2 regions of the Sporosarcina sp. Y1011 genome follow, and region 1 is predicted to be linked to the other one. Evidence: riboswitches for the same ligand, from Rfam matches in the RefSeq annotation. Region 1 holds a riboswitch; the other holds the start of a gene.
The links. A riboswitch is a leader RNA that binds a small molecule or an ion and turns the genes downstream of it on or off. The one in region 1 is predicted to bind thiamine pyrophosphate.
Positions count from the first base shown of each region.

Region 2: another riboswitch for thiamine pyrophosphate. It lies ahead of AC25Y5_RS00200 (acetylornithine deacetylase); the one in region 1 lies ahead of tenA (thiaminase II).

Region 1 covers NZ_JBYHFP010000001.1:209,191-214,697, forward strand. The annotation lists gene AC25Y5_RS01080 (metal ABC transporter substrate-binding protein) at 1-365, shown strand, start outside; gene AC25Y5_RS01085 (ABC transporter substrate-binding protein) at 414-1,388, opposite strand; gene AC25Y5_RS01090 (ABC transporter permease) at 1,385-2,125, opposite strand; gene AC25Y5_RS01095 (ABC transporter ATP-binding protein) at 2,122-2,871, opposite strand; gene tenA (thiaminase II) at 2,858-3,550, opposite strand; TPP riboswitch at 3,657-3,760, opposite strand; gene AC25Y5_RS01105 (exonuclease SbcCD subunit D) at 3,909-5,069, shown strand; gene AC25Y5_RS01110 (AAA family ATPase) at 5,066-5,507, shown strand, end outside.
Region 2 covers NZ_JBYHFP010000001.1:40,501-46,007, forward strand. The annotation lists gene AC25Y5_RS00175 (ferritin) at 1-286, opposite strand, end outside; gene AC25Y5_RS00180 (PH domain-containing protein) at 470-847, shown strand; partial or broken gene AC25Y5_RS00185 (IS3 family transposase) at 1,184-1,339, opposite strand; gene AC25Y5_RS00190 (NADP-dependent oxidoreductase) at 1,802-2,830, opposite strand; gene AC25Y5_RS00195 (hypothetical protein) at 3,095-3,415, shown strand; TPP riboswitch at 3,459-3,561, shown strand; gene AC25Y5_RS00200 (acetylornithine deacetylase) at 3,769-5,046, shown strand; gene AC25Y5_RS00205 (LLM class flavin-dependent oxidoreductase) at 5,164-5,507, opposite strand, start outside.

The DNA of each region.
Region 1 (5,507 bases):
AAATGAATGAAATTCCTAAAGAACACCGTATACTCGTAACTAGCGAAGGTGCGTTCAAGTATTTCTCAGATGCGTATGATTTTAGTGCGGCTTACATTTGGGAAATCAATTCACATCATGAAGGAACTCCTGAACAGCTGACAAACATCATTTCTACAATTAAAAGCGAAAATGCTCGGGGCTTATTTTTAGAAACGAGTGTCGATCCCCGAAGCATGGAAATGGTATCTCGCGAAACTAATGTGCCAATTAAAGGGAAAATATTTACAGATTCCTTAGGGAAACCAGGTGAAGATGGCGATACGTATATAAAAATGTTGAAATGGAACACGGACATGATTTTTAATGGTTTGAATGACCAATAGACTACAAAGCGGCTTGACCTTTCAAATGGAAAGTTCAGGCCGCTTTTGTCATTTTAGATTAATAAAAATACCTTCAAGATTTACATCTTTCTTTAATAATCCATATTCCTTCATCCATTTGGCAGTTACTTTCCATGTTTCTTCATCTTGTTCCCCAAATGTATGAGGAGCTTTCATTTTGGGCAGTAGAATTGACAGAGATTCTTTTTCAACCTCTTCTACGAGTGGGAAATTGGCTGTATCCTGATTTTTCAAGAGAATTGATAGTGCTGCTTCAGGATCTTTTTCAATATCATCAAACGCTCTTGCGGAAGCTCGCCAAAATGCTTCAATGTTCTTCTGATCTTTCTTCCATGTATCATCACTTGTTACGACAACAAGTTCATAAAATGAAGGTACGCCGTAATCTGTAGGATCCATCACACCAGTTGGGTAACCTTCAAATTCGAGCAGGGGTACTTCATGATTGATGTATGCACCAATTACAGCTTCTGCACTTTTCGAAACGAGTGATGAATTCAATTCAAATCCTACGTCAACCATTTTCGTTTTATTATAATCGGCTCCGTCCGCTTCCATCATTGTTTGGAGAATGGCTTCGTTCAGTGGAATCCCTGTATAACCAATTGTCTTCCCCTCTAAATCTTTAGGTGTTTTAATCCCGGTTTCTTTTAGAAATGCGACATGATTAAGCGGAGATCGGACTAGGGCTCCGACCGATTTAACATCTATGTTCTGCTCGGATTTTGCAATAATGACATCCGGTTGATAGGTGATTCCCATAGTTACTTTACTAGCGGCTGCAAGATTAATGGGATCTGTTGGATTTGCAGGAAATTGAATATCAACTTCAATTCCTTCTTCTTTAAAATAGCCTTTTTCCTGTGCGACATACAAGAAACTGTGAACTGCATTTGGATACCAGTCGAGCATGATGCTAACTTTATTGTCTTTTTCTACATTACAAGCGCTCAGCAGTAAAATAAGTGCGATGCATGATAGGGATAATATGATTTTCCTCAATTTTTAGTCCTCCATTTTAACAGTCGATTTTCAATGAATGTGATTCCCATGAAAAATGTAATTCCAACGAGGGTCAGTACAAGAATAGGTGCAAATACAGCTGCACCATCGAACTGAGTCATCATTCGGCGACTAAAGTATCCAAGACCAGCCTGCGCCCCGAGCCATTCCCCGATTGCTGCGCCAATCACACTCAATGTAACGGCAATCTTCAATCCTGAAAAGAAGTGGGGTAGGGCAGTGGGAACAGAATATTTCAAGAAAATATCCTGTTTTTTTGCGCCCATTGTTAAAAAAAGCTCGCGTATTTCTTTACTTCCAGAAGATAGCCCGTCGTATGTATTTACAGTAATCGGGAAAAAGGTGATGAGTACTGTAACTGCGACTTTACTCCAAATTGTGTATCCGAACCAGAGGACAAAAATAGGTGCAAGTGCAATAATAGGAATCATTTGTGAAGCTATTAAAATCGGATAGAGCGCTTTTCGAACTCTGGGACTGGAAGACATCCAAACGGCGATTGCAACTCCTGAAATAATTGAAATGACTAGTCCGATGATAATTGTTAGTAAAGTCATCGGTAAGTGCTTTAACAACAGTATTTCTTTTAGCTCCCAAAAACGGATTAAAATTTGAATAGGAGAAGGCAAGATGAATGGTTTATCGTAAAGTCTTGCACCTAGCTCCCAGATGCTACCGAATAACGCAATAATAAGAAGTGAGGTAATGTTTTTCATTGCATTACCTCACTACGTAGCGTATTTAGCAATTGTTCCTTTAGCTCAAGCAAATCCGTTCGATGTAAATCACTTCTTGTTCTAGGCCTTTCAAGTGGAACGCTGATTTCTTCGAATGTAGTAACCGGCTCATTTCTTAACAGGAAAATACGGTCTGATAAAAATAGCGCTTCTTCAACGTCATGTGTAATGAATAATACAGTAAATTGATGTATCTTCCATTGATCAATTAGCCACTCTTGCATTGATAACTTAGTTATCGCATCTAATGCAGAAAATGGTTCATCCAGCAGGAGAAGGGAATTTCCGGAAAGGACAGCGCGCAAAAAAGCGACTCGCTGTTTCATCCCGCCAGAAAGTTCCGCCGGATATTTTTTTTCTGTACCGCCAAGACCGAACTCCTTTAATAACGGTAATACCTGATTATTTGCAGACTGCTGTTTCATCCCTTTTAGTTCAAGTGGGAGACATGCATTTTCTAAAATCGTGCGCCAAGGCAGAAGCAAATCCTGCTGCGGCATATAACCGACGCTACCAAGGCGGCGGTTGTTTTGAACCCCATCGAGTGAAATGGTGCCAGAAGTAGGTTCATCTAATCCTGTTACAAGTCGGAAGATGGTACTTTTACCGGAACCACTAACCCCGATTATTGAAATGAATTCACCGGGAAGTACATTAAATGATAGATTTTCCAGTATGTTGTTGCTTGAATGATAGGCGAATGATACATTGTCAAACGATAACATTAGAGTTTTCAACCCCGGGCCACATCTGTTTCGTGTTGGCCATATCCCAAAACATATATTCATAGCGAGTTGTATTAAGGAAGATTTCTTCGAGCTTTAATAGTTCATGTTCAGGTTTTCCTTCTGCAGATTTATTCATCAAATCGATACACCAGATTGCGAGATCGCCGAAATCTTCGGACGAATACATGCGTATCCAATCACCGTATAACGGATGTTCAGCTGCGCTTGGAATCGCATTTAGCTCTTTACCTATTTCCCAGTAACTCCACGCGCATGGAAGAAGTGCAGCCATAACTTCGGCGACAGTACCGTTTTGGCTGACATGTAACATGTAGTGCGTATAGGCAAGCACGATAGGAGAGGGCTTTGCGTTTTCTAGTTCATGTTCAGAAATACCGAACCGGAGCGCATAACTACGATGTAGTACCATTTCTGTATTCAGTGTGCCATCAAGTAGCGTAGCGAACTTGCCCATTGTTTCCAAGTCGTCGGCTTTTACAGCCCCAATTGCAAAAACTTTTGCATAATCAATCAAATATAAATAATCTTGTACCATGTAGAATCTAAATTTATCGGGGTCTAGGGTACCATTGCCAATCCCTTGAACGAACGGATGGCTGTGATTCTGTCTCCAAATTGGTGTTATTTTTTCCAGTAAGCGGTCAGTAAACTTCATCTCTCCAACACTCCCTAAAATTGATAGCCAACCAAAAACCCACTCCTTGAAAAAGAAGTGGGTTGTAGACTGTCAATTGTATCTGCAAAAACAGACTGGCAGAAATATTGTGTCAGCACCTCTTCCTTACGCTGGTATTAACCAGTTCAAGTTATAAGGGTCAAGACACATGCCTCTCTCAGCTCTGTTAGAGCACCCCTAGCGGTGGATCTTATGAAATTGGATTCATCTCTAATATAAGCATAGAAAAATTGGGAGGTCAACCTTAATCTTGGAATTGAAAAAAGGAATGCATGTTTCATTTTTCTCGGTTTGTCCTGTAAAGTAGTAGAAAAGATCATTGAAAGGGGAAATGACAGTGAAGTTTTTCCATACTGCAGACTGGCATTTAGGTAAGCTTGTTCAAGGCATTTACATGACAGACGGACAACGGTATGTTCTTGACCAATTTATAGAGGCAATCATAGAGGAGAAACCCGATGCGGTCGTCATCGCAGGGGATTTGTATGACCGGGCAGTACCGCCAACAGAAGCCGTTGCGTTGCTCGATGACTTGCTCGAACGAATCACCATAGAACTAGGGACGCCGGTCCTCGCTATTAGCGGTAACCATGATAGTCCTGGGCGTCTCCATTTTGGCAGCGGATTGATGCGGGCAAACGGTTATCATATAGCCGGTCAACTGACGAAAGTTATTGAGCCGGTCGTTTTGACGGATGAATTCGGCGAAGTCCATTTTCACCTGGTTCCATTTGCAGATCCTTCCGTCGTGAAACATATACATGGAGATGAAACGATTGCGAATCATAATGACGCGATGAAAAAAGTGATAGAAGGGATTCGCCCCCAGATGTCAAATAGTGCGCGACACGTTTTTGTTGGACATGCGTTTGTAACACCTCATGGAGAAAGCGAAGACAACACAAGTGATTCGGAACGGCCACTCGCGATTGGCGGTGCGGAATACGTATCGGCACATCTTTTTGAACCGTTCCATTACACGGCACTTGGTCATTTGCATCAGGCGCATTATGTATTGAATGAGTCAGTCCGTTTTGCAGGTTCGCCGATGAAATATTCGATTTCAGAAGAACATCATAAAAAAGGTTTTTTCATTGTCGATATGGACGCTGATGGACACACCATTATTGAAAAACGTGAGTTGAAACCGGAACATGATATGCGGACGGTCGAAGGTACGATGGAAGATATCTTATTGCATCCTATAAGTAAGGATTATGTTTTCGTGAAATTGCTGGATGAAACGCCGGTTTTATTTCCAATGGAAAAAGTTCGTTCAGTCTATCCGAATGCGATGCATGTTGAGCGTAAAATGGTCAAGCTGACTGCGAATGGAGTGGACGAACAAGAGAGGACGGAACATGGTAAACACGATGATTTAGCATTATTTAAAGCATTTTACGAAGAAATGAAAGGCGAGGCAGCAGACGCGGAAACGGAAGAATTGTTTGCGCAAGTTCTCCATGAAGTTATGCAGAAGGAGGGGACGGGACTTTGAGACCTATTCAATTGACGATGACAGCGTTCGGTCCGTATAAAGGGACGGAAACAGTCGATTTCAGGGAATTGAAAGACAATCGGCTATTCGTCATTTCGGGTGCCACCGGGGCGGGAAAAACGACGATATTCGATGGTATTTGTTTTGCATTGTACGGCCAGGCGAGTGGAGAAGACCGGACGGATATCCGAGCGATGCGTAGCGACTTTGCTGACGATACAGTTCAGACGGCAGTCGAGTTGACGTTTCAGATACATAAAAGAACATACCGTATCATGCGGCAAATCCCCTATATAAAACAAGGAAACAAATCTGAAACGACTGCACGGAGCGAGTTTTATGAACTTACGGAAAACGGGGAAATACCACTGGTTGACAGGCAAATCGTTTCTGAAATCAACAAAAAGGCGGAAGAACTGATAGGTTTCACACAGGCAC
Region 2 (5,507 bases), 170 kb from region 1:
CTTTTTCTTGTTGTAAACCTGATTCGAAAGTATCTAATACTGATTCAAATTCAATTTTTGGCTCTGACGTTGCGGAGAATTTTGCATGTAACCCGCGGTCATTCATATAGTTGTAAATCTTCATACCGTGAAAACGTTCTTCTTCGGCTTGTTGAAGATAATAATTGGCAAAGCCACTATAATTAGTGTGTTCACAATAAGCTGCCATTGCCATATAAGATTGTGCGGCGTCGAATTCATTGTTCATTTGCTGATTGAGTGCTTCTGCTAGTCGTTGACTGATCATATCCATCACTCCTTTTAATGTTAGGAAATACCTTCTTATAGCATAGCCTAATCTATCCTTTCAATCACGTATTTTGATTGAAAAAACGGAGTTTTGTTGTAGTAGGGATTTTGGTGGAGGGAAGGTGTACGAACAAATTAAATGCGGAATTATACTGATTAAGGATAAACAGGAGAAATAAAAATGAGTATTTTTGATGGAATAATAGGGAATGCATCTGAAATTGATGTAAGCAAAGTAGAGAAGGAAATGAAGGATTTACTTACACCAACTGAAAAAGTGGAGCATGCATATGAATTGATTAGAGATCTGTTGATATTTACGGATAAGCGTCTAATTCTCGTGGACAAACAGGGCGTCACAGGAAAGAAAAGTGAATATCATTCTATTCCATATAAAAGTGTTTTACATTTCTCAATTGAAACTGCAGGAACGTTTGATCTTGAAGCGGAACTGAAAATCTGGCTATCGGGAAGTTCTGCACCAATTCAAAAGAAATTCAATAAATCCTTGAATGTTTATAAAGTACAAAGCGTGCTAGCAGAATATGTTTTGAAATGAACTAGGTCAATTTAAGGTGCCTAGTTCCTGATTTTGTGCTTGATAAAAAAACTCCTCATGTAGTTTAAACTGTACCCTTTGTAAAGGACATTTTAAAAAAACCTTATATAAGTTGAACCGAAGAATTTAACTAACCGCTGATTTCCGTTCCGAGCGGACGCTTTCCGCGGGCACGGCCTCAGCCTCCTCGTCACTGCGTTCCTGCGGGGTCTTCGGCTCGTGCTGTTCCCGCTGGAGTCGCCGCTCTCCACTTCAATCAGCTGAAGTGAGTAACAATCATACATTCAACATATTTAGGAAACTAGAAGAAGATGATGTCTGTATTGTGCAGGCGTCATCATCTTTAAAGTGACCAAAGAAAGATTCTTGGGGAGCGTTATCCCAACAGTTCCCACGACGTGACATTGACTGACCTAAACCCATTTTCTTCACAAGCTTTTGAAATTGGGGACTGGTATAGTGAACTCCTTGATCCGAGTGGATGAAAGCACCTTCAGCTAGCTTTCTAGCGTTCTTCTTCATTTTCCCTAATAGCTATTGCCTTAAATTCATCTGTATATGTAATTCCCTTTTCACTAACAGCTTTTACATAAGGATGTTTCTTCAGTATTCTTTGTTCTTGATCAGTAAATAATATCTTTGACATAGGTTCTGCTGTTGGACTTATGTTTTCCTTGTAATCTCCAGCGAAGGCGCCTTACTGGGGTAGCCGAAGCAATAAGACTGACAGTGGTCTTCTGTCTGGCTTATTGCGGGAGGCATCCCCAAGCGCCAAGCGTTGTTGGTGGGATTCTTTATGTCAACATATAATCGTTGTTATTTCCATTATAAATAAAAGTACCCTCATAAGAGAGACTTTTTTAAAGTGTCTATCTTATAGGGTACATTGTAGTTGCTTGAGGAGTTTTTTTATAGCATATAAGTGTTGCAGGTCAAGCAATTTCAGATGAACTATTAAAGTTTCGCGTATTTAGGATCAGCCACTTTTACAAGTTGCTTACCTAGATTCGTTCCTTTAAATAAACCAAGGAATGCCTCTGGTGTATTTTCAAATCCTTCAACAATTGTTTCTTCATATTTCAGTTTACCTTGCAGTAGCCATTTAGCTAAGTCAGTAAACCCTCTTTCAAAATCAGTAGAAAAATCGCCTAGGGTGAAGCCTTGCATCATAGCGCTCGTCTTAATCATAGCCGATTGAATACGTGGTCCAGCATCTTTTCCTTCTGCGTTGTAGGAAGAGATTGATCCGCATAATGGAATACGGGCATTTCGATTTAGCATAGTAAAAACAGCGTCTGAAACGTCCCCGCCGACATTATCGAAATAGACATCTACTCCGTCAGGAACGGCATTTTTAAGGTCTGTCCAAAAACTTTCTTTCTTATAATTCACAGCTGCATCAAAGCCGAGTACATTCAATAAGTAGTCAATCTTTTCATCTGAACCAGCAATACCTACTACTTTTGCCCCGTTGATTTTCGCGATTTGTCCAACTGCTGAACCAACAGCCCCGGCAGCACCAGAAACGACGACCGTTTCACCTTCTTTAGGTTTTCCGATATCAAGCAATCCAAAATATGCAGTTAAGCCTGTCAAACCGAGAATACCTAAATGTGTTGAAATAGGCGCCAACTTAGGGTCTATTTTGCGAATTTCATTTGCAGTGGCTACGGTATATTCAGCCCAACTGAGATTTCCAGTAATTACATCACCTTGTTTGAAGGCGTCCGACAGGGATTCAACCACCTCACCCACGACACCCCCAGAAATGACCTTATTCAATTCAAATGGAGCAATATATGACTTGGCATCTTGCATTCTTCCACGCATGTATGGATCTACAGACAAATAAAGCGTCCGTACTAAAATTTCATTTACTTTTGGTGAGGGAACTGAACTTTTTACAAAGGTAAAGTCTTCTTTGGTAGGCATTCCAGTGGGCCGATTTGCTAGATGAATTTCCTGTTGTATCAATTGTGTCATTGCAATTCCTCCTTTGTAGTTTGCCGAATTTGTTGGCAATAGAAACCCTAACACTCAGGAGTTACCAAGGTCAATGATTATAGCCTGGCGTCTCATTTTCATTGATTTGCTATTTTCCCGAATTGCTTTGGTGTTGGCACCGGTGTCTTAATCTCAGCAGACACCTGTGGAGGAACCCCAAAATAGTATCCAAAAGTGTTATAATTATAGTTAACTATAACTATTATGTTATTAATATGAACTAGTGGAGGACTTTAAATAAACATGAAGAAAAAGCACATACTTTTTTTGGCTTTGACCTTAATAGTGGCTTTACCAACGTCAGCTACTGTTGTATTAGCAACTAACGAGGCGGAAGTTCAAGCTGTTAAACAAAAAGAAGTCACGACTGCCGCAAAATTTACGGATATTCCAAATAGTCATTGGGCGAAAAATGAAGTTATGCAACTTGTGGAGATTGCTTCCAAAGCATCGTTTTTATCTAATGAACAGTTAGGGTACACAATGAAAATAAAGAACGTATTGCGTAATATTGGATTAACGCAATATCTTCCTGAAGGGGAAGAACGAACGGATGCATTATGAACCTCGTTCTTGGCTTAATCATAAAGAAAACACGAATTGAATAGAAGACTGCTAGGGGAGCCAATTTGGCTGAGACGCATCATGCATGTAAACCCTTCGAACCTGATCTAGTTCATTCTAGCGTAGGGAAGCAACTGAACTCTACATCAAATGAATGTAACTACGTAGAGAACAGCCGCTTTCCGATTATGGAAGGCGGCTGTTTTCTGTTCCATCGCAAATTCAATGAACTAGGGGTTTCCCATCATACACGCTTCGGCGCATTAGCTCTGTTAATGCACCGAATTCAATATTGCAATCTATCCAGTACGGATTTACTTTACTAAAAATTAAATAAAGAATGGATGATTGAAATGGAAAATAGTATTAGCAACTTGGTTGATGAACGTCAAGAGGAGCTATTGCAATTACTTGCAGATCTAGTTCAGTTTCCGACTGTCAGCCCGCCTGCAAGAAATACAGCCGAGGTGCAGCAGTATATTCAAGAGTTTTTAAAACAAGAAAAATTCGATACAGCCAGTTGGGATGTGTTCCCTGGTGATCCAAACGTGGTAGGCATAAAAAAAGGGACAGATGGAGCTCTGTTTAACAGCTTACTCATTAATGGTCATATTGATGTTGCGGAAGTTGGGGATGAAACAGAATGGACTGTGCCTGTCTTTGAACTGACAACTAAAGATGGAAATGCATATGGACGAGGAACGTCCGATATGAAAGGTGCAGTGGCAGCGACTTTACTAGCCGTAAAATTATTAAACGAACTAGGTGTGGAACTTAAAGGTGATTTGCAGATTCAGACTGTCATTGGGGAGGAAGCAGGAGAAGCTGGAACACTTTCGTGTATGGAAAAAGGCTATACAGCAGACTTTGCAATCGTCGTCGATAGTAGCGATAGTCAAATTCATGGCCAGGGTGGAGTAATAACCGGCTGGATAACGATTAAAAGTAAGGAAGTTTACCATGATGCAATGAGGATGAGTATGCTTAATGCGGGCGGAAACGTTAATGGGGCCAGTGCTATTGAGAAGATGATGAAAGTAATTGCCGGACTACAAGACTTAGAGCGTCACTGGGCCGTGACAAAACAATATCCAGGTTTTGTACCTGGTAGCAACACCATCAATCCTGCAGTTATAGAAGGCGGAAGACACGCGGCTTTTGTAGCGGATGAATGCCGGCTTTGGATCACCGTTCATTTTTATCCGAATGAAACCTATCAATCTGTGATAAATGAAATCGAGGAACATTTGAACCATGTAGCAAAAGCTGATCCATGGTTAAGAGAAAATCCCATTCACTATCGCTGGGGTGGAAAATCGATGATTGAAGAACGCGGGGAAATATTCCCTGCACTTGAAATGAATGAGGGGCATGCGGCCGTTCAACTTCTAGCATACTGTCATGAACACACCGAAAAAAGTCCCGTAATCATCGGCATGTCAAGAACAGTAACAGATGCAGGATGGATAGGCGAAGCAGGGATTCCCACAGTTATTTATGGTCCTGGGAAGTTGGAAGAGGCCCATACAGTTGATGAAAAAATAAACATTGAAGAACTAATGGCTTTTACAAAAACGCTTATGATATTTATAAATAAGTGGTGCAATTTGAAAAGAATGGAGAGCAAGTAGTCTCCCCATTCATCTAATACTATTATGCTATTATATGTTGCTTAATAAGTGAAGTCATTTCTTATGCGTCATCAAATGATTGGTATGTTTCAAGAGGTAGATGATCAAAGGATAACCTTACCTAGTGGTTTCCCGTCGAACGATGGGAGCTACTTCTGTTGCTAACATTTCAATACTTGCTGCGACTGAAGAAAACGGCAAGCCTCCGATATCCATTTGTGCAATGAAGCGTTGGTGTCCAAATAATTCGTGTTGATGAAGAATCTTCTCGACTATTTGCTGAGGGCTGCCAACAAATAGTCCGGTTTCGGGACTGGCCATATGGTCGAAATCAGAACGAGAAATTCTCGTACTCATTCCACGTTGTTTGTTCACGTACCCCCAGTAATTTGCATAGTAGGGATAGAAATCGTCTTTTGCTTGTTGTGAAGTCTTTGCTATATACGTGTGTCCTGTTACAG